4 regions of the Kluyvera sp. 142486 genome follow, and region 1 is predicted to be linked to each of the others. Evidence: predicted binding sites of a transcription regulator. Region 1 holds the regulator's gene; each other region holds the start of a gene.

What was found. The regulator PurR, encoded in region 1, represses purine synthesis genes. The targets are predictions, from matches to a motif close to CANGCAAACGTTTGCNTG.
Region 2: carA (glutamine-hydrolyzing carbamoyl-phosphate synthase small subunit) is a predicted target of PurR. The motif match lies at 1,590-1,607, and genes of this name have one in related genera.
Region 3: purE (5-(carboxyamino)imidazole ribonucleotide mutase) is a predicted target of PurR. The motif match lies at 2,677-2,694, and genes of this name have one in related genera.
Region 4: glyA (serine hydroxymethyltransferase) is a predicted target of PurR. The motif match lies at 2,521-2,538, and genes of this name have one in related genera.

The regions. Positions count from the first base shown of each region.
Region 1 covers NZ_JBKHUI010000001.1:304,206-309,889, forward strand. Annotated here, with positions in the region: gene sodB (superoxide dismutase [Fe]) at 90-671, shown strand; gene ACLGE8_RS01515 (MFS transporter) at 753-1,919, opposite strand; gene ACLGE8_RS01520 (YnhF family membrane protein) at 2,080-2,169, opposite strand; gene purR (HTH-type transcriptional repressor PurR) at 2,464-3,489, shown strand; gene punR (DNA-binding transcriptional activator PunR) at 3,508-4,419, opposite strand; gene punC (purine nucleoside transporter PunC) at 4,533-5,684, shown strand, end outside.
Region 2 covers NZ_JBKHUI010000009.1:187,196-192,879, reverse strand. Annotated here, with positions in the region: gene ACLGE8_RS12250 (alanyl-tRNA editing protein) at 1-152, shown strand, start outside; gene dapB (4-hydroxy-tetrahydrodipicolinate reductase) at 422-1,243, shown strand; gene carA (glutamine-hydrolyzing carbamoyl-phosphate synthase small subunit) at 1,699-2,847, shown strand; gene carB (carbamoyl-phosphate synthase large subunit) at 2,866-5,684, shown strand, end outside.
Region 3 covers NZ_JBKHUI010000002.1:62,383-68,066, forward strand. Annotated here, with positions in the region: gene cysS (cysteine--tRNA ligase) at 1-1,240, opposite strand, end outside; gene ppiB (peptidylprolyl isomerase B) at 1,426-1,920, shown strand; gene lpxH (UDP-2,3-diacylglucosamine diphosphatase) at 1,924-2,646, shown strand; gene purE (5-(carboxyamino)imidazole ribonucleotide mutase) at 2,766-3,275, shown strand; gene purK (5-(carboxyamino)imidazole ribonucleotide synthase) at 3,272-4,339, shown strand; gene mnmH (tRNA 2-selenouridine(34) synthase MnmH) at 4,446-5,537, shown strand; gene ACLGE8_RS02575 (porin) at 5,629-5,684, opposite strand, start outside.
Region 4 covers NZ_JBKHUI010000020.1:45,389-51,072, forward strand. Annotated here, with positions in the region: gene ACLGE8_RS19385 (3-phenylpropionate MFS transporter) at 1-5, opposite strand, end outside; gene ACLGE8_RS19390 (ChiQ/YbfN family lipoprotein) at 210-404, shown strand; gene ACLGE8_RS19395 (DoxX family protein) at 602-1,024, shown strand; gene glyA (serine hydroxymethyltransferase) at 1,151-2,404, opposite strand; gene hmpA (NO-inducible flavohemoprotein) at 2,731-3,921, shown strand; gene cadC (lysine decarboxylation/transport transcriptional activator CadC) at 4,057-5,574, shown strand.

The DNA of each region.
Region 1 (5,684 bases):
TTATCTTTTATCTCACCTTTTAATTTGCTACTCTATCCCTACTCAATGCATGGTTATTGAGTGTACAAATATAATAAAGGAGAGTAGCAATGTCGTTCGAATTACCTGCATTACCGTATGCCAAAGACGCTCTTGTTCCACACATTTCTGTGGAAACCCTGGAGTATCATTACGGCAAACACCACCAGACCTATGTCACTAACCTGAACAACCTGATCAAAGGTACGGCGTTTGAAGGCAAAACGCTGGAAGAGATCGTCCGTACCTCTGAAGGCGGCGTGTTCAACAACGCAGCGCAGGTCTGGAACCACACCTTCTACTGGAACTGCCTGGCACCTAATGCCGGTGGCGAACCAACTGGTGCCGTCGCTGATGCGATCGCTAAATCCTTTGGTTCCTTCGCTGAATTCAAAGCACAGTTCACCGATGCCGCAGTGAAAAACTTCGGTGCGGGCTGGACCTGGCTTGTGAAGAAGGCGGATGGTTCTCTGGCTATCGTTTCAACGTCTAACGCGGCAACCCCGCTGACCACCGATGCGAAACCACTGCTGACCGTTGACGTGTGGGAACACGCTTACTATATCGACTACCGCAATGCGCGTCCAAACTATCTGGAGCACTTCTGGGCTCTGGTGAACTGGGCGTTTGTGGCTGAAAATCTGGCAGCGTAAGCCAAAAAATAACCCGGCATCGCCACGCTCCGCCGGGTTATCTCGTATCACGCAGAAGGTCTCCCTTCTGCGTTTTTGTTTTTACTGGCTGGCCAGTGCCTCTTCACCACGGGAACGGCCGCTCAGGAATACCACCAGCAGCGCCAGCGCGGCAACCATCGCCCCCATAACCGGCACAAAGCTGTAACCCAGACCACCGGAGATCACCGCTCCGCCCGCGACAGCACCCAGTGCATTACCCAGGTTGAACGCCCCGATATTCACCGAGGAAGAAAGACCCGGCGCTTCGTGAGCCACGCGCATCACGCGCATTTGCAGCGGCGGCACCACCGCAAAGGTTGCAGCCCCCCACACCACCATACTGAATGCCGCGCCCACCTGCGTTTGCGCAAGGAACGGGATTGCCAGCATGATTGCCATCAGCAGCAGCAGGAAGCCTTTCAGCGTACCGCTTACCGAACGGTCGGCAAATTTACCGCCAAGGTAGTTACCGATAGAGAAGCCTACGCCAATCAGCACCAGCATCAGGGTAATAAAGGCTGGCGTGGCGTGAGTTATCGTCCGCAGCACCGGTGAAATATAGGTATAGAGCGTAAACATCGCCCCCGCGCCAAGCACGGTCGTCAGCAGTGCCGACAGCACCTGCGGGCGCACTAGCACTGAGAGTTCGCGCTTCACGTCCGGCTTTTCACCTGCCCCGCCCTTCGGCAGAGAGAACCACAGCCCCAGAATGGCAATAATGCCAAGCCCTGCCGTTGCCAGGAAAGACATCCGCCAGCCAATGGTTTCGCCAAGCCAGGTTGCCGCCGGCACGCCACCAATATTGGCAATGGTCAGCCCCATAAACATGGTTGCCACGGCGCTGGCCTGCTTATGCTTCGGCACCACGCTTGCAGCAACAACGGAGCCAAGGCCGAAGAATGCGCCGTGGTTAAGGCTGGTGATAATACGTGACAGCATCAGGGTGGTGTAGTCCGGCGCCATCGCCGAAAGCACGTTGCCGAGGGTAAAAATGGCCATCAGGAAGATCAGGGCGTTTCGACGGGCACGATGTGAAAGCAGCAGCGTCATCAGCGGCGCACCAACCATCACCCCTACGGCATAGGCGCTGATCAGCATCCCGGCTGCGGGAATGGAGACGTCCACACCTTTTGCAATCACCGGCAGGAGACCCATTGGGGAGAATTCGGTCGTCCCGATGCCAAAGGCCCCAATGGCTAACGCCAGTAAGGGAAAGTTAATTTTCATGCAAATGCTCCGGTTAGCCGCACGACAGACGCGGCATGTCGATAATGGGCAAAAGCATGACATCAATCACATAAAAACAGAAGTGTACAAAACAGCAAAAGATTATTGCTAAATGGGTAACAATCAGACAGGAGGGAGCGAGTGCCCCCTCGCAGAGGAATTAATGCAGTACAGCAGTCAAACCTGCGGCAACGATCAGCGCAAGGGTAATGACGGTGGTGGTGAGTGACATCTTAAGTTCGGTACTCATCAACTTTTCTCCTTTTTATCGCTACAGCAAAACTGAGCTAGCTCATTTTTACACAGTATTGCGCAAAAATCTTCACAGATTTAGCAGGATGTTTGTTTTTACTCTTCCACTTTGCGTCAGGATAAGTCAAAATTCGACGCTTATTTATAAGCGTACCGGCCATTGACCCCCTCCTGTCGTCCTGTATCGTTTTCCCGGCGAATCGCAATCCACAAAATTGCGTCAGGGTGTGTGAAGGCAAACGTTTTCCTTTCGATTTTATCAGGGGCAGGCCAGGGTCTGGAGTGAGATGGAATGGCAACTATTAAAGATGTAGCGAAGCGCGCAAACGTTTCCACTACAACCGTATCACATGTAATTAACAAAACGCGTTTTGTCGCCGAGGAGACGCGTGAAGCCGTCTGGGCGGCGATCAAAGAGTTGCACTACTCTCCGAGCGCCGTTGCCCGCAGCCTGAAGGTGAACCACACCAAATCGATTGGTTTGCTGGCAACCAGCAGCGAAGCGGCCTACTTTGCCGAAATTATCGAAGCCGTTGAGAAAAACTGCTTTGAGAAAGGTTATACCCTGATTCTGGGCAACGCCTGGAACAACCTGGAAAAACAGCGCGCCTACCTGTCGATGATGGCGCAAAAGCGCGTGGATGGCCTGCTGGTCATGTGCTCCGAATATCCGGAATCCCTGTTGACGATGCTCGAAGAGTACCGACACATCCCGATGGTGGTGATGGACTGGGGCGAAGCCAAAGCGGACTTCACCGACTCGGTTATCGATAACGCCTTTGAAGGCGGCTATATCGCCGGTCGTTACCTGATTGAGCGCGGTCATCGCGATATCGGCGTCATCCCTGGCCCACTAGAGCGCAACACCGGCGCAGGTCGTCTGGCGGGCTTTATGAAAGCGATGGAAGAAGCGCAGATCAACGTACCAAAGAACTGGATTGTGCAGGGCGACTTCGAGCCAGAATCGGGTTATCGCGCAATGCAGCAGATCCTGTCCCAGCAGCCGCGCCCTACCGCTATCTTCTGCGGTGGTGACATTATGGCGATGGGCGCACTGTGCGCCGCGGATGAGATGGGTCTGCGCGTGCCGCAGGACATTTCGCTGATCGGCTATGATAACGTGCGCAACTCACGTTTCTTCACCCCGGCGCTGACGACCATCCACCAGCCGAAAGATTCGCTTGGTGAGACGGCGTTTAACATGCTGATGGACCGTATCGTCAGCAAGCGAGAAACCTCGCAGTCGATTGAGGTGCATCCGCGCCTTATCGAACGTCGCTCCGTGGCCGACGGCCCGTTCCGCGACTATCGCCGCTAAGCGTTACCCACGGACACCCTACTCGGGTGTCCGCAGCCATTCCTCATTTAACGTCTCGCTATCCCCCAGATATTCCAGCAGCCAGCTTAACGCCGGCGACGCTTCGCTTTGCTGCCACGTCAGGCAACAGGCGGCATCCGGGAAGGGGTTCTCAAGCTGTAGCGCCACCCATGCCCCGCTATCCAGCCATGGCTGCGCCAGATGCCCCGGCACCATCGCCGCACAAAGCCCCGCCGAGATACAGGTTTCCGATGAGGCCCAGTCCGGCACCACCACTCGCTTCTGGTTATCGAGCAGCCAGGTCGTTCGCTTCGGTAACGATCGCGAGGTATCTTCACGCACCAGCGACGGCCAGTTGCGCAACACATCATCGCTGAGCGGGCCTTCCATCTGTGCCAGCGGATGGGTACTCGCCACCACGCAGTGCCAGTTGAGCATCCCCATATCGCGGAACGCGAAGCGACCACCGACCGGGATCGCCTGGGTGGCGCCAATCGCCAACTCTACGCGACCATCGGCCAGCGCATCCCAAACGCCGTTGAACACTTCCTGGTAAACAATCAACTCCACGTCGCTAAAGTGACGGTAGAAATCGACAATCAACTGCCGGGTTCGCTGCGGCTTCACGATATTATCGACGGCAATCGCCAACTGCCCTCGCCAGCCGTTGGCGATTTGCTGGCACTGCTGACGGGTGATCTGCATTTTTTTGATAACAGACCTGCCCTCTTTCAAAAACCAGGCTCCAGCCGGGGTAAGTTCAACGTCCCGATGACGACGTCCGAACAGCGGTACTGCCAACCATTCTTCAAGTTGACGCACCGTATAGCTGACCGCAGAAGGCACGCGATGAAGCTCCTGCGCCGCAGCGCTAAAGCTGCCGTTGCGCGCCACCGCATCAACCACCTCCAGAGAATATTCAGACCACATTTTATGCCTTCAAATATTTTGAATCCATGACTCAAATATTAGCGTTTCACAAGCCGTTATGCACTCTCTACACTCAGCGGCATCGTTTATTCATGATAAAAAGGGCGAAATTAATGCAACCTGGGAAAGGATTTTTAGTCTGGCTCGCGGGGCTGAGCGTATTGGGCTTTCTGGCTACCGATATGTATCTCCCCGCCTTTGCCGCCATTCAGGAAGACCTGCAGACGCCGGCATCAGCCGTAAGCGCAAGTCTCAGCCTGTTCCTGGCCGGTTTTGCCGTCGCGCAGCTCCTCTGGGGGCCGCTGTCAGATCGCTACGGTCGCAAGCCGATTCTGCTATCCGGGTTAACCATTTTCGCTATCGGCTGCATTGGCATGCTGTGGGTGCGCGATGGCACCACGCTGCTGGTGCTGCGCTTTGTTCAGGCCGTTGGCGTCTGCGCCGCGGCGGTGACCTGGCAGGCGATGGTGACCGATTACTATCCGGCCCAGCGTACCAACCGCATTTTTGCCACCATCATGCCGCTGGTTGGGCTCTCTCCGGCGCTCGCCCCGCTGCTGGGTAGCTGGCTGCTGGCGCACTTTGACTGGCAGGCCATCTTTGCCACGCTGTTTATCATTACCCTGGTGCTGATGCTTCCGGCGTTCCGCCTCAAGCCTGCGCACAAAAAAATCGCCACCAGCGAAGAAAAGCTGACCTTTATGCGCCTGCTGCGCAGTAAAGATTACCGCGGCAACGTGCTGATTTACGCTGCCTGCTCGGCGAGCTTCTTCGCCTGGCTGACCGGTTCGCCGTTTATCCTGCATGAGATGGGCTACAGCCCGACGGTGATTGGCCTGAGCTATGTGCCGCAAACCATCGCCTTCCTGATTGGCGGTTACGGCTGTCGCGCCGCGCTGCAAAAATGGCGTGGCGCTCAGATGCTGCCGTGGCTGCTGGTCATCTACGCGCTGAGCGTGGTGGGTACCTGGGCCGTGGGTCTGGCGGAAAACGCATCGTTAACCGCCCTGCTGATTCCGTTCTGCGTGATGGCCATTGCAAACGGGGCGATTTACCCAATCGTCGTCGCTCAGGCGCTGAAGCCCTTCCCACAGGCAACGGGCCGCGCCGCTGCATTGCAAAACACGCTGCAGTTAGGGCTGTGTTTCCTGGCAAGCCTTGCGGTATCCACGCTGATTGCCACGCCGCTGCTGACCACCACCAGCGTGATGCTGGTTACCGTGCTGCTCGCAGGCATCGGCTACTGGATGCAGTTAGCCGCTCGT
Region 2 (5,684 bases), on a different contig from region 1:
ATGGCTTGCGGCAGGTGGGGTTTGGTTATCTCCCGGCTTACCCGTGTGGAGGAACGCACGTTGCCCACCTTTCGGAGATTGGGCCGGTGACGATTACCCAGGTGAAGATGAAAAAGGGGCAGATGATCGTCAACTATACGCTCGAGGCGTAAAACGCGCCTGGCGAAATTATCTTCGCGGATTCGCTGGTCATCGCTCGGTTTTCCCGTCGTTTTTCTATCCTCTCGCGCCATCCTGAGCGCGTTTGACTTCTTTCCTTTGCGGCGGCAATGATTCATCCTGCGGGATGAATCATGTCTTTTACTGATATTCCTCTCTGTTTATCATTAAATTCTAATTATGGACGTTTTCGGCTGGCGACCCTGCCGCGGGCTGGTTACTCTGAAAACGATTTACGCAATTTTAACAAAAGAGAATAGCTATGCATGATGCACAAATCCGCGTCGCCATTGCTGGCGCTGGCGGCCGCATGGGACGGCAGTTAATCCAGGCAACCCTGGCGATGGAAGGCGTTCAATTAGGGGCCGCGCTGGAGCGTGAAGGCTCTTCTTTACTGGGCAGCGATGCCGGTGAACTGGCGGGGGCTGGCAAATCTGGCGTCACCGTTCAGAGCAGCCTGGAAGCGGTAAAAGATGATTTTGATGTGTTCATCGATTTTACCCGCCCGGAAGGCACGCTGGCGCATCTGGCGTTTTGTCGCCAGCACGGTAAAGGCATGGTCATTGGGACCACCGGCTTTGACGATGCCGGTAAACAGGCCATTCGCGAGGCGTCAGAAGAGATTGCGATCGTTTTCGCAGCCAACTTCAGCGTTGGCGTTAACGTCATGCTCAAGCTGCTGGAGAAAGCGGCGAAAGTGATGGGCGACTATACCGATATCGAAATTATTGAAGCGCACCACCGCCATAAAGTGGATGCGCCATCGGGCACGGCGCTGGCGATGGGCGAAGCGATCGCCGGGGCGCTGGATAAAGATCTCAAGGACTGCGCGGTCTACTCGCGCGAAGGTTATACCGGTGAACGCGTGCCGGGCACTATTGGTTTTGCCACCGTTCGCGCCGGCGACATTGTTGGTGAACACACCGCGATGTTTGCCGACATTGGCGAGCGCGTAGAGATTACGCATAAGGCTTCAAGCCGCATGACCTTTGCTAACGGCGCGGTAAGATCGGCACTGTGGCTAAAAACTAAGAAAAACGGTCTTTTTGATATGCGTGATGTGCTGAATTTAAATGAATTATAAGTATTTATTACCCATCGTGATGTGGTTATTGTAGTCATAATTAGTTGATTACACAGGGCAATATTTTATTGCCCTTTATTTTATCTGTTATTTCGTGTTTTTGTTATGAGTCTATTGTTTTTAGATATTATCTATCTAAAATGTGTTGGTTAAATGTAAATTTTGACCATCCGGTCTACTTTTTCACTCCCCTTGTCGAAATTTAACACTCTTCCTGCTCCGCAAGCGTTTTCCACAATGAGTTAGTTGATCTTTTTGATGGCTATCGCCTTGCTGTCACATCAATGGCGCAAAATAATAATAAAAATTGTCCTTTAAGGTAGACATTTGCCGAGGCTGTCACTAGAATGCCGCCGTTTGCCAGAAATTCATCGGTAAGCAGATTTGCATTGATTTGTGCCATTGTTATGAATTAATATGCAAATAAAGCGAGTAAATATTCTCTGGAGGGTGTTTTGATTAAGTCAGCGCTATTGGTTCTGGAAGACGGAACCCAGTTTTACGGTCGGGCCATAGGGGCAACGGGTTCGGCGGTTGGGGAAGTCGTTTTCAATACTTCAATGACCGGTTATCAAGAAATCCTCACTGATCCTTCCTATTCTCGCCAAATCGTCACCCTTACTTATCCCCATATTGGTAATGTCGGCACCAACGCCGCCGATGAAGAGTCCTCTCAGGTTCACGCTCAGGGTCTGGTTATTCGCGACCTGCCGCTGATTGCCAGCAACTACCGCAACACCGAAGACCTCTCTTCTTACCTCAAGCGCCATAACATCGTGGCGATTGCCGATATCGATACTCGTAAGCTGACGCGACTGCTGCGCGAGAAGGGCGCTCAGAACGGCTGCATCATCGCAGGCGATAATCTGGATGCTACGCTGGCCTTAGAAAAAGCCAAAGCGTTCCCGGGCTTAAATGGGATGGACCTGGCAAAAGAAGTAACCACGGCTGAATCCTACAGCTGGACGCAGGGTAGCTGGACGCTGGTGGGTGACCTGCCGGAAGCGAAGTCCGAAGAAGAACTGCCGTTCCACGTCGTGGCCTACGATTTTGGCGCGAAACGCAACATCCTGCGCATGCTGGTTGACCGCGGCTGCCGCCTGACGGTGGTGCCAGCGAAAACCTCCGCCGAAGAAGTCCTGGCGATGAATCCAGACGGCGTGTTCCTGTCTAACGGCCCTGGTGACCCAGCACCGTGTGACTACGCCATCGACGCGATTGAAAAATTCCTCCAGACCGACGTTCCGGTATTTGGCATCTGCCTCGGCCATCAACTGCTGGCGCTGGCGAGCGGTGCGAAGACCATCAAGATGAAGTTTGGTCACCACGGTGGCAACCACCCGGTGAAAGATATGGACAAGAACGTGGTGATGATCACCGCGCAGAACCACGGCTTCGCGGTTGATGAAGACTCGCTGCCAGCCAACCTGCGCGTGACCCACAAATCTCTGTTCGACGGTACCCTGCAGGGGATTCACCGTACCGATAAACCGGCGTTCAGCTTCCAGGGCCACCCAGAGGCGAGCCCAGGCCCGCACGATGCGGCGCCGCTGTTCGACCACTTTATCGAGCTTATTGAGCAATACCGTCAGTCCGCGAAATAATCAGGAGTAATAAGAGCCATGCCAAAACGTACAGACATAAAAAGTATCCTGATTCTGGGCGCGGGCCCGATTGTTATCGGTCAGGCGTGTGAGTTTGACTACTCCGGTGCCCAGGCGTGTAAAGCGCTGCGTGAAGAGGGCTACCGCGTCATTCTGGTGAACTCTAACCCGGCCACCATCATGACCGACCCGGAAATGGCCGATGCGACCTACATCGAGCCGATTCACTGGGAAGTGGTACGCAAAATCATCGAAAAAGAGCGCCCGGACGCGGTTCTGCCGACCATGGGCGGCCAGACCGCGCTGAACTGCGCGCTGGAGCTGGAGCGTCAGGGCGTGCTCGAAGAGTTCGGCGTGACCATGATTGGTGCGACTGCCGACGCGATTGATAAAGCAGAAGACCGTCGCCGTTTCGACGTGGCGATGAAGAAAATCGGCCTCGACACCGCACGTTCCGGTATCGCGCACACCATGGAAGAAGCGCTGGCGGTTGCCGCTGACGTCGGCTTCCCATGCATCATCCGCCCAAGCTTCACCATGGGCGGCACCGGTGGCGGTATCGCCTACAACCGCGAAGAGTTCGAAGAAATCTGCGAACGCGGTCTGGACCTCTCGCCAACCAACGAGCTGCTGATTGATGAATCGCTGATCGGCTGGAAAGAGTACGAGATGGAAGTGGTGCGTGATAAGAACGACAACTGCATCATCGTCTGCTCTATCGAAAACTTCGATGCGATGGGCATCCACACCGGTGACTCCATCACCGTGGCGCCAGCGCAGACCCTGACCGACAAAGAATACCAAATCATGCGTAACGCCTCGATGGCGGTACTGCGTGAAATCGGCGTAGAAACCGGTGGTTCTAACGTGCAGTTCTCGGTGAACCCGAAAGATGGTCGCCTGATTGTTATCGAGATGAACCCGCGTGTATCCCGCTCCTCGGCGCTGGCTTCCAAAGCAACCGGCTTCCCGATTGCTAAAGTGGCCGCCAAGCTGGCAGTGGGCTACACCCTCGACGAACTGATGAACGACATCACTGGCGGCCGTACCCCGGCATCCTTCGAGCCGTCCATCGACTACGTTGTGACCAAGATTCCACGCTTCAACTTCGAGAAGTTTGTCGGCGCGAACGACCGTCTGACCACGCAGATGAAATCTGTCGGTGAAGTGATGGCGATTGGCCGCACGCAGCAGGAATCCCTGCAGAAAGCGCTACGCGGCCTGGAAGTGGGCGCGACCGGCTTCGACCCGAAAGTGAGCCTCGACGACCCTGAAGCGCTGACCAAAATCCGCCGCGAGCTGAAAGACGCAGGCGCTGAGCGTATCTGGTACATCGCCGATGCCTTCCGCGCGGGCCTTTCCGTCGACGGCGTGTTCAACCTGACCAACATCGACCGCTGGTTCCTGGTACAGATTGAAGAGCTGGTGCGTCTGGAAGAGAAAGTGGCGGAAGTGGGCATCAACGGCCTCGACGCTGACTTCCTGTTCCACCTGAAACGCAAAGGCTTTGCCGATGCGCGTCTGGCGAAACTGGCGGGCGTACGCGAAGCGGAAATCCGCAAGCTGCGTGACCAGTACAACCTGCACCCGGTCTACAAGCGTGTGGATACCTGCGCGGCTGAATTTGCCACCGACACCGCCTACATGTACTCCACCTATGAAGAAGAGTGCGAGTCCAACCCGTCCGTTGACCGCGACAAAATCATGGTCCTCGGCGGCGGCCCGAACCGTATCGGTCAAGGTATCGAATTCGACTACTGCTGCGTACACGCCTCGCTGGCGCTGCGCGAAGACGGTTACGAGACCATCATGGTCAACTGTAACCCGGAAACCGTCTCTACCGACTACGACACTTCCGACCGTCTGTACTTCGAGCCGGTAACCCTGGAAGACGTGCTGGAAATCGTGCGCATCGAGAAGCCGAAGGGCGTTATCGTACAGTACGGCGGCCAGACCCCGCTGAAACTGGCGCGTGAACTGGAAGCCGCAGGCGTACCGGTTATCGGTACCAGCCCGGATGCTATCGACCGTGCGGAAGACCGTGAACGCTTCCAGCATGCGGTTGACCGTCTGAAGCTGAAACAGCCGGCGAACGCCACCGTGACCGCGATTGAACAAGCGGTTGAGAAGGCGAAAGAGATTGGCTACCCGCTGGTGGTGCGCCCGTCCTACGTACTGGGCGGCCGTGCGATGGAAATCGTCTACGACGAAGTCGACCTTAAGCGTTACTTCCAGACCGCCGTCAGCGTATCTAACGACGCGCCGGTGCTGCTGGACCGCTTCCTCGACGACGCGATTGAAGTCGACGTTGACGCTATCTGCGACGGCGAAATGGTGCTGATTGGCGGCATCATGGAGCACATCGAGCAGGCTGGCGTTCACTCCGGTGACTCAGCGTGTTCCCTGCCAGCCTACACGCTGAGCCAGGAAATTCAGGACGTGATGCGTGAGCAGGTGCAGAAGCTGGCCTTCGAACTGCAGGTACGCGGCCTGATGAACGTGCAGTTCGCGGTAAAAGACAACGAAGTCTACCTGATTGAAGTTAACCCACGTGCGGCGCGTACCGTACCGTTCGTCTCCAAGGCGACCGGCGTACCGCTGGCGAAAGTGGCGGCGCGTGTGATGGCAGGGAAAACCCTGAAGCAGCAGGGCGTGACCAAAGAAATCATCCCACCGTACTACTCGGTGAAAGAAGTGGTGCTGCCGTTCAACAAATTCCCAGGCGTTGACCCACTGTTAGGGCCAGAAATGCGCTCTACCGGGGAAGTGATGGGCGTGGGCCGTACCTTCGCGGAAGCGTTCGCCAAGGCGCAGCTGGGCAGCAACTCCACCATGAA
Region 3 (5,684 bases), on a different contig from region 1:
CGACTTCGCCGTCATCAGCCTGCGCGCCGCTTTGCAGGAACGCTTCGGGTTCCTGTTCCAGCAGGCCCAGCACCGCGGAGAGCTTACGCATATGCGACGCCAGCGCGTTGGCGGCATGCATATCTTCGCTCTTCAGGCGGTTCACTTCACGCGCCATATCAAACAGCGCGGAGTAAGCTTCCGGGGTGTTGAAATCGTCGTCCATCGCTTCGATAAAGCGCGCTTCGAACGCTTCGCCGCCCGCTGGCGCGACGGATTTGTCGGTACCGCGCAGCGCGGTGTACAGACGCTCCAGCGCGGAACGCGCCTGCTTGAGGTTCTCTTCGCTGTAGTTCAGTTGGCTACGGTAGTGGCCGGACATCAGGAAGTAGCGCACGGTTTCGGCGTCGTAGTACTTCAGCACGTCGCGCACGGTAAAGAAGTTGCCCAGCGATTTAGACATCTTCTCGCGGTCAACCATCACCATGCCGGAGTGCATCCAGTAGTTCACGTACTCGCCGTCGTGCGCACAGGTAGACTGCGCGATTTCGTTTTCATGGTGCGGGAACATCAGGTCAGAACCGCCGCCGTGAATATCGAAATGGTTGCCCAGCTGTTTGCAGTTCATCGCCGAACATTCGATGTGCCAGCCTGGACGGCCTTCGCCCCACGGGGATGGCCAGCTTGGTTCGCCCGCTTTGGACATTTTCCACAGCACGAAGTCCATTGGGTCGCGTTTTACGTCAACCACGTCAACGCGAGCACCGGCCTGCAGCTGATCCAGATCCTGGCGCGACAGCTTGCCGTAGCTTGGATCGGTTGGCACCGAGAACATCACGTCGCCGTTGTCCGCCACGTAGGCGTGACCTTTGGCAATCAGCTGTTCAGTGATTTCGATAATTTCATGGATATGGTGGGTTGCGCGAGGCTCGCTGTCCGGGCGCAGAATGTTCAGCGCGTCGAAGTCCTTGTGCATTTCGACGATCATGCGGTCGACCAACGCCACAAAACTTTCGCCGTTTTCGTTAGCGCGCTTGATGATTTTGTCGTCAATATCGGTGATGTTGCGCACGTACTTCAGCTTGTAGCCGAGGAAACGCAGGTAGCGTGCGACCACGTCAAAGGAGACGAAAGTACGGCCGTGGCCGATATGACAGAGATCGTAAACGGTGATACCACACACGTACATGCCAACTTCTCCGGCATGAATGGGCTTAAATTCCTCTTTCTGGCGAGTCATTGTGTTGAAGATTTTTAGCATCGAGAATTCCATGTTTACGTGTGTGAACCGGGCTTGCGCCTTAAACGGTATATTCTACCCATAATTCAACCCGGAAGCAGCACACAATGCAAGATGATCGCGCCGCCCGGTTATGCTATAACAGATGCCTATGTGCAGCCCACAGGCGGGCTGAAGCACCACTCTAAACGGAACAGGATGCAGAAATGGTTACTTTCCACACTAATCATGGCGACATCGTCATCAAAACCTTCGACGACAAAGCGCCGGAAACAGTTAAAAACTTCCTGGACTACTGCCGCGAAGGTTTCTACAACAACACCATCTTCCACCGTGTTATCAACGGTTTCATGATCCAGGGCGGCGGTTTTGAGCCAGGCATGAACCAGAAAACCACTAAAGAAGCTATCAAGAACGAAGCGAACAACGGTCTGAAAAACACCCGTGGTACGCTGGCAATGGCGCGTACTCAGGCTCCACACTCCGCTACCGCTCAGTTCTTCATCAACGTAGCAGACAACGACTTCCTGAACTTCTCTGGCGAAAGCCTGCAGGGTTGGGGCTACTGTGTCTTCGCCGAAGTGGTTGAAGGTATGGAAGTGGTCGACAAAATCAAAGCGGTCTCTACCGGTCGCAGCGGTATGCACCAGGACGTTCCTAAAGAAGACGTTATCATCGAAAGCGTAACCGTCAGCGAGTAATTGGTGGCGACACTCTTTATTGCAGACCTTCATCTGCAAACAGAAGAACCGGCGATTACCGCCGGTTTTCTGCGTTTTTTAGGCGGCGAAGCCCGTCATGCCGATGCGTTGTACATCTTAGGCGACCTGTTTGAAGCCTGGATTGGCGATGACGATCCTAACCCGCTGCATCGTGAGGTGGCCTCCGCCATCAAATCGCTGGTCGATTCTGGCGTTCCCTGCTACTTCATCCACGGCAACCGCGATTTTCTGGTCGGCAAGCGTTTTGCGACAGAAAGCGGGATGCAGCTGTTGCCTGAAGAGAAGGTGCTGGAGCTGTACGGCCGTCGCATTCTGATTATGCACGGCGACACCCTCTGTACGGATGACCCCGGCTATCTCGCCTTTCGTGCCAAAGTGCATACCCCGTGGATCCAGAAGCTGTTTCTCGCCCTGCCGCTGTTTATCCGCCACCGTATTGCCCAGAAGATGCGCAATGACAGCAAAGCTGCCAACAGCAGCAAGTCGATGGACATCATGGACGTGAACCTGCAGGCCGTCGTCGACGTGATGGAGAAACATCACGTGCAGTGGCTGATTCACGGGCATACCCATCGCCCGGATATCCATACTCTTGAGGCCAACGGCGACGCGGCGTTTCGCGCAGTGCTCGGTGCCTGGCATAGCGAAGGGTCGATGATCCGCGTCACCAAAGAAGACGTTACGCTTATCGCCTTCCCGTTTTAATTTTTCCCCCTTATTCCCCCGTCGCATGGCGACGCAACCGTTTTCCTTGCCCGTTTTCCGTGTTATTCTCTGTGGCCTCTAACGTCGTGTGCAGCACACCCACAGGAGTTTTAAGACGTATGTCTTCCCGCAATAATCCGGCACGTATCGCCATCGTGATGGGGTCCAAAAGCGACTGGGCTACCATGCAGTTCGCCACAGAAATCCTCGATATTCTGAACGTTCCTCACCATGTTGAAGTGGTTTCCGCCCACCGCACCCCCGATAAGCTGTTCAGCTTCGCCGAAACGGCAGAAGAGAACGGTTACCAGGTGATTATTGCCGGTGCTGGTGGTGCAGCGCATTTACCCGGAATGATTGCCGCGAAAACGCTGGTGCCGGTGCTCGGCGTACCGGTGCAGAGCGCTGCATTAAGCGGCGTAGACAGCCTCTACTCCATCGTACAAATGCCGCGCGGTATTCCGGTAGGGACGCTGGCTATCGGGAAAGCCGGTGCCGCGAACGCCGCCCTCCTCGCCGCACAGATCCTGGCTCAGCACGACGCAGAACTGCATCAGCGCCTTGCCGACTGGCGCAAAGCGCAAACCGATGAAGTGCTGGATAACCCAGACCCACGAGGTGTGGCATGAAGCAGGTCTGCGTGCTGGGCAACGGTCAGCTAGGCCGCATGCTGCGTCAGGCCGGCGAGCCGCTGGGCATTGCCGTCTGGCCGGTGGGCTTAGAAGCGGACCCGGCCGCCGTGCCGTTTCAGCAAAGCGTGATTACCGCAGAGATTGAACGTTGGCCGGAAACCGCACTGACTCGCGAACTGGCCGAGCACACCGCGTTTGTTAACCGCGACGTCTTCCCAATTATCGCCGACCGTCTGACGCAAAAGCAGCTGTTCGATAAGCTCAATTTGGCAACCGCCCCTTGGCAGTTGCTGGCAAGCGCCGACGAGTGGCCTGAGGTGTTCGGTCGCCTGGGCGAGCTGGCTATCGTCAAGCGCCGTACCGGCGGCTACGATGGCCGCGGCCAGTGGCGTCTGCGTCAAGATGACACCGCGCAACTGCCTGCCGAGTGCTACGGCGAATGCATCGTTGAGCAGGGCATTAACTTCTCCGGTGAAGTGTCGCTGGTGGGCGCGCGCGGCCATGACGGCAGCACCGTGTTCTATCCGCTGACCCATAACCTGCATCAGGACGGCATTCTGCGCATGAGCGTCGCTTTCCCGCAGGCGGACGCCCAGCAGCAGGCTCAGGCTGAAACCATGCTTGGCGCCATTATGCAGGAGCTGAACTACGTCGGCGTAATGGCGATGGAGTGCTTTATCACCCCTGCCGGATTGCTGATCAACGAGCTGGCACCACGCGTGCACAACAGCGGCCACTGGACGCAGAACGGCGCGTCCATCAGCCAGTTCGAGCTGCACCTGCGTGCGATTACCGACCTGCCATTGCCGCCACCGGTGGTGAACAGCCCGTCGGTGATGGTGAACCTGATTGGCACCGACCTGAACTATGACTGGCTGAAGCTGCCGCTGGTGCACCTGCACTGGTATGACAAAGAGGTGCGCGAGGGCCGCAAAGTGGGCCATCTGAACCTCAATGACAGCGACACCGGCCGCCTGAGCGCCACGCTGGAAGCGATGGTTCCCCTGCTGCCGCCGGAGTACGCAAGCGGTATCGCCTGGGCGCAATCACGCCTGAAATAAGCCTTAAATGCCGGGGAGAGTAACTTATCCTTCCCCGGCCCCCTCTCTGAAGCGTAAAATCCCGCCATAACCGCATGACCCCCACTTAGTTACAGAGGATTTCCCCATGGATAATGGGACGGATTACTGCGCCATTCTGCGCGCGGAAACGCCCATCATTGACGTGCGTGCCCCCGTCGAGTTTGCTCAGGGCGCGACGCCCGCCGCCGTCAATCTGCCGCTGATGAACGACGACGAACGCGCCGCAGTCGGCACCTGCTATAAACGTCAGGGGCCCGAAGCCGCAATGGCGCTGGGGCATAAACTGGTCTCCGGGCAGACGCGCCAGCAGCGCATTGATGCCTGGCTTGATGCCTGTCGTCGCATGCCGCAGGGCTATCTGTGCTGCGCACGCGGTGGCCAGCGCTCGCATATCACGCAGAGCTGGATCAAAGAGAACGGTCTTGATTACCCGCTGATCCTCGGCGGCTATAAAGCGCTGCGTCAGGCGGCGATTCAGGCCACCGAGGAACTGGTACGCCATCCGATCGTGCTGATCGGCGGCTGCACCGGTAACGGCAAAACGCCGCTGGTACGCCAGCAACCGTTGGGGATCGACCTTGAAGGACTCGCTCACCACCGCGGGTCATCGTTTGGCCGCACGTTAACGCCCCAATTTTCTCAGGCAACCTTTGAGAACCATCTCGCCACCGCATTGCTGAAAGGCGCGTATCAGCGAGAAAATGTTCGCTGGGTGCTGGAAGATGAAGGTCACATGATCGGCGCTAACCACCTGCCAGAGTGCCTGCGCGAACGCATGGCTCAGTCGCCGATCGCGGTAGTAGAAGATCCGTTCGATCTGCGCCTCGAGCGCCTGCGCGAAGAGTATTTCACCCATATGCATCACGACTTTACCGCCGCGTTTGGTGAAGAGAAAGGTTGGGAAGAGTACAGCGCTTATCTGCACCACGGCCTGTTCGCGATTCGTCGTCGCCTGGGGCTACAGCGCTTTGCCGAACTGACCGCCACGCTTGATGAGGCCCTGGCTGAACAGCAGCGTAGCGGTTCAACCGAGGCACATTTCGCCTGGCTGGTGCCGCTGCTCAACGAGTATTACGACCCGATGTACCGCTATCAGCTGGAGAAGAAGGCGGGCAAGATTGTGTTTCGGGGAACGTCGGAAGCGGTCACGCAGTGGCTGGCGGAAACTCGAGGGTAGGTCTGCTCCCATTCCCGGCGGCGCTGCGCTTGGCCGGGCTACACGGTTTGCAATACCGGTAAAGGGCGGCAATTGCCGCCCTTTTTGACGATTAGAAATCGTAACGCAGACGAACCAGGTTCATATCACCCAGGTCATCGGTGCTGG
Region 4 (5,684 bases), on a different contig from region 1:
ACCATGGGTCCTCCCGTTTTGGAGCCCCTAGTCTAATGACTCCCTCCACATTCTGGAGAGCACTACTCCTCACGCTCACGAGAGAATTGTGATGGATATCACCTTTAGTTGTTTTTGCGCCAGTCATCCGTCCACACAAACGGTTACAGCGCTGGCTTTCGCAGCGGTGCACACTGTCAACACGGACACCAATAACTCAGGACGGAACCATGAAAACGCTTATCCCTGCGCTCGTCGCGCTTTTGTTGATCGGCTGCGCCAGCAGCGCATCAAAGCCTCAAACCCACAGCAGCAACGAAACCATTTCTCCGCTGGATTACCAGGAGTGCATCCAGGCCGCTATGAGCGGTAACGGTCAGGCCAGCGATGAAAAATGCGGTAAGGTTCTGAAGGCTTCTCATTGATACTCCAGCGGCAGCGGCCAGAAAATCGGCTAACTTCGTATTAGAAATATTCATATAACCGGGCATCAAAGCGGGTTTATCGTCCAACCGTAGCGCGATGCGCCCCCAACCATAAGACTGATTTATAGGTCCGCGGTGGCGGGGAGGCCTTTTGTGTATTACGTTTAAATCACACATACTTACACAATGGAATGACCATGAACGCTCTCCGTTATCTCGACTTTGGCGCCTCGCGCGACCTGCTGTTGTTGATTGCGCGTATCGCTATCGTGCTGCTGTTTATTCTCTTCGGCTATCCCAAAATGCTCCACTTCGACGGAACGGTACAATACATGGCAGCTTCAGGCGCACCGATGCCGTCGCTGGCGGCTATCATCGCGATCGTGATGGAAGTGCCGGCCGTTATTCTGGTGATTCTGGGCTTCTTTACTCGTCCACTGGCGGTGATTTTTATTTTCTACACTCTGGGGACGGCGGTGATTGGTCACCACTTCTGGAACATGACCGGCGATGCGGTGATGCCGAACATGATTAACTTCTATAAGAACATCAGCATTTCAGGCGCGTTCCTGCTGCTGGCGATTGTCGGGCCGGGGAAAATTTCGTTAGATAGGCGTTGAAGGTTTGCTTGATGGCGGCTTCGCCTTATCAAGCCTACAAAAGCGTTGTAGGTTCGATAAGCGCAGCACCATCGGGCATAAAAAAAGGCCGCATACGCGGCCTTTTCTGCATCTTACGGTTAACGATTACGCGTAAACCGGGAAGCGAGCGCAGATAGCCAGCACTTTCGCTTTGACGCTTTCGATGACGGACTCATCGTTGATGTTGTCCAGTACATCGCACATCCAGCCAGCCAGCTCTTTCACTTCAGCTTCTTTAAAGCCGCGACGAGTTACCGCTGGGGAACCGATACGAATACCGGAGGTCACGAACGGGCTCTTAGGATCGTTCGGTACGCTGTTTTTGTTCACGGTGATGTTCGCACGACCCAGCGCGGCATCAGCTTCTTTACCGGTCAGGTTTTTATCAACCAGATCCAGCAGGAACAGGTGGTTTTCAGTACCGCCGGAAACCACTTTGTAGCCACGGTTCAGGAACACTTCCACCATCGCTTTGGCGTTTTTAGCAACCTGCTGCTGGTAAACCTTGAACTCTGGCTCCATCGCTTCTTTCAGCGCCACCGCTTTACCGGCGATAACGTGCATCAGAGGGCCACCCTGCGCGCTTGGGAACACGGCGGAGTTCAGTTTTTTGTACAGCTCTTCACTACCGTCTTTCGCCAGGATCAGGCCACCGCGTGGGCCCGCCAGGGTTTTGTGAGTGGTAGTGGTCACGACGTGAGCGTGTGGAACCGGGTTCGGGTAAACGCCTGCGGCAATCAGACCAGCAACGTGCGCCATGTCGACGAACAGGTATGCACCGATGCTGTCTGCGATTTCACGCATTTTTGCCCAGTCTACAACGCCAGAGTAGGCAGAGAAGCCACCGATGATCATCTTCGGTTTATGTTCCTGAGCCTGTTTAGCCATGTCGGCATAGTCAATTTTACCGGACTCATCAATACCGTAAGGGATGATGTTGTACAGTTTACCGGAGAAGTTAACCGGGGAGCCGTGAGTCAGGTGGCCGCCCTGCGCCAGGTTCATACCCAGAACGGTATCGCCCGGCTGCAGCAGTGCGGTGTAGACCGCGAAGTTAGCCTGAGAGCCGGAGTGCGGCTGTACGTTAGCGTAATCTGCGCCGAACAGTTCTTTCGCGCGGTCAATCGCCAGCTGTTCAACGATATCAACGTATTCGCAACCGCCGTAGTAGCGTTTGCCTGGGTAACCTTCAGCGTATTTGTTGGTCAGCTGAGAACCCTGCGCCTGCATAACGCGAGGGCTGGTGTAGTTTTCGGAGGCGATCAGTTCGATGTGCTCTTCCTGACGTACTTTTTCCTGCTCCATAGCCTGCCACAGTTCGGCATCATAATCGGCAATGTTCATTTCACGCTTTAACATCCGCATCTCCTGACTCAGCTAACAATTAAATTTTGGCCTGAAAAGGCAGTCCAATTGGACAACGGCCAACAGTATAACTGATTAGTTCTGCGATAACAGGTCTTGACAAACGAAATTACGCAAACGATTACCTCCGCACCACACAAGGGGTTGAGGAATAAAGGGCTAACGCGGGGAAACGGATTTCTTTTCAGGATTGTGATGTGAATAATTCATGTTGTAACCGTAATGGTGCATTCTTTCAAAGAACCATTTACAAAGCAGGGGTATTTTTATAAGATGCATTTAACATGCAACATTAGATAACACAGAAAGGAAGACCTGCCATGCTAGACGCTCAAACCATCGCCACCGTAAAAGCCACTATCCCCCTGCTGGTTGAAACCGGCCCGAAGCTCACCGCCCACTTTTATGACCGGATGTTTACCCATAACCCGGAGCTGAAAGAGATTTTCAATATGAGCAACCAGCGTAACGGCGACCAGCGTGAAGCGCTGTTTAACGCCATTGCCGCCTACGCCAGCAATATTGAAAACCTGCCTGCGCTGCTGCCGGCGGTAGAGAAAATCGCCCAGAAGCATACCAGCTTCCAGATCAAACCAGAGCAGTACAACATTGTGGGCGCACACCTGCTGGCGACGCTGGATGAAATGTTTAGCCCAGGCCAGGAAGTGCTGGATGCCTGGGGTAAGGCCTATGGCGTACTGGCAGGCGTGTTTATCAACCGTGAAGCCGAGATTTATCAGGATAACGCCAGCAAAACCGGCGGCTGGGAAGGCACTCGTGCTTTCCGGATCGTCAAAAAGACGCCGCGCAGTGACCTGATTACCAGCTTCGAGATGGAACCGGTCGATGGTCAGCCGGTGGCGGATTACCAGCCGGGGCAGTATCTGGCGGTATGGCTGAAGCCGGAAGATTTCGAGTATCAGGAGATTCGTCAGTACTCACTGACCCGCAAGCCGGACGGTAAAGGCTACCGCATCGCCGTGAAACGTGAAAACGGCGGGCAGGTGTCGAACTGGCTGCATAACGCGGCAAAAGAAGGTGACGTGGTCCATCTGGCCGCACCTGCCGGTGATTTCTTCCTTAACGTCACACAGCAAACGCCGGTCACCCTGATCTCCGGCGGCGTAGGGCAAACCCCGATGCTCGCGATGCTGGATACGCTGTCGAAAAACCGCCATCCGGCACAGGTAAACTGGTTCCACGCCGCAGAAAACGGCAGCGTTCACGCCTTTGCCGATGAAGTGAAAACGCTGGGTAGCGCGCTGCCAGACTTCACTTCTCACCTATGGTATCGCACCCCGACCGACGCGGACCGCCAGTCCGGCGCGTTCGACAGCGAAGGGCTCATGGCGCTGGCACCGCTTGCCGATAAGCTGCAAGACCCACAGATGCAGTTCTACCTGTGCGGCCCGGTTGCCTTTATGCAGCATGCGGCAAAACAGCTGCTTGCCGTTGGCGTCAACGCCGAACGTATCCACTACGAATGCTTCGGCCCGCATAAAGTCCTGTAATCTTTTCTTTCCAGGCGGGTAGTTTCCTACCCGCCCTCCTACCCCTTTGCGCTTATCCCGGTCAAAAAATAGGGTAGTGAATTGTGTTATCATTACTCACTTATCTATTTTCTTTTCCTTTGGTGATTCATTTTTATGCAACAACCGTTTGTGCGCGTTGGGGAATGGCTCGTCACGCCTTCAGTGAATCAAATTAGTCGCCCTGGACGCCAGCTCACTCTGGAACCTCGATTAATCGATCTGCTGATGTATTTTGCCCACCACCCAGGGGAAGTGCTCAGCCGCGACGAGCTTATTGATAACATCTGGATGCGAAATATTGTGACCAGTCATGTGGTCACCCAGAGTATTTCTGAACTGCGTAAATCGTTGCGCGACGGTGGCGATAGCCACGCCGAATACATTATTACCGTGCCCAAACGCGGCTATCAGCTTACGGCCCCCGTCACCTGGCTTAGCGAGTCTGAAATACCAGGTGAAGCCGCTGAGATACAGCCTACCACCGCCCTTGATAGCGCTCCGGTAACGCCCGCGCGTGCCGCCGCTGTAGAGCCTAAACCACGCCGCTGGTTTGCCAACTTCTGGACTCAGTGCGCCTTTTTATTATCGCTTGGCGTACTGATTGCCATGATCCTGCTGAGCGTGGTGCGCCCGCATCCGCAGGTAACGCATACACACCTGCTGCTTAACCCACGCGATATTGACGTTCGCTTTGAACCGGGCTCCTCCTGTAATAACTGGGTCTCGCAGCAGTCGTATGCCATCGGCCTCGGCACGCTGATTACCACCTCGCTGAACACCTATTCCACCTTTATGGTTCACGACAAAACCAACTATAACGTCAATGAACCGAGCAGCTCCGGGAAGACGCTGACCATCAGCTTTGTGAATCAGCGCCACTACCGCGCCCAGCAGTGCTTTATGTCGGTGCTGCTTATCGACAACGCCGACGGTTCGACCATGCTCGATAAGCGCTACTTCGTCACCGATAGCAACCTGGTCTCTATCCAGGGCGATCTGTTCGATAGCCTCTCCAGCGCGCTGGCCCAACCGTGGCCAGAGGAGATGCAGAAACAGCTAACCCGGCTGAAGCTGCCGGAAACCCAGTCGCTGGCCCAGTTTTACCAGGCGCTGCAGATGGTTTCTGTTGGTGATGCACCATCGTTAAACAAGGCCAGCACGCTGCTTGAGAACATCACGAAATCCTCACCCGGCTTCACCTACGCCTATGCGCAAAAAGCAATGGTGGACGTCTTACGTCAATCACAGCAACCTTTTGATACCCAGCAATTGGCCGCACTAAATGAAGAATTAGCGCATGTAGAACAAATGCCGGATATTCAAGGCAGTTCCATCCTGTATCGAATTAAAGCCATCGATTATTTAAGCAAAGGCAACATCGACAACGCTTTTGATTTCGTGAATAAAAGCATTGAAATTGAGATGTCATGGCTTAACTACGTACTGCTGGGTAAAGTTTATGAAATGAAAGGTGAGAGTCGTCTGGCGGCTGATGCCTATATTACGGCATTTAATTTACGACCAGGCGAGAACACGCTGTACTGGATTCAGAATGGCGTATTCCAGACGTCAATTGAGAAAATAGTCCCGTATTTGCAGTCTTTTTTAGCTAAAGAGTCATCGCCAGCCTAACAATTCGATTATCACGGTTAAATAACCGCGTTCTTAATGTAATATTGATGTTGTCGCAAGGTGTTATTTGTTACCTTGTGACAACATTTCCCCTCATGGGGCACCGCCAC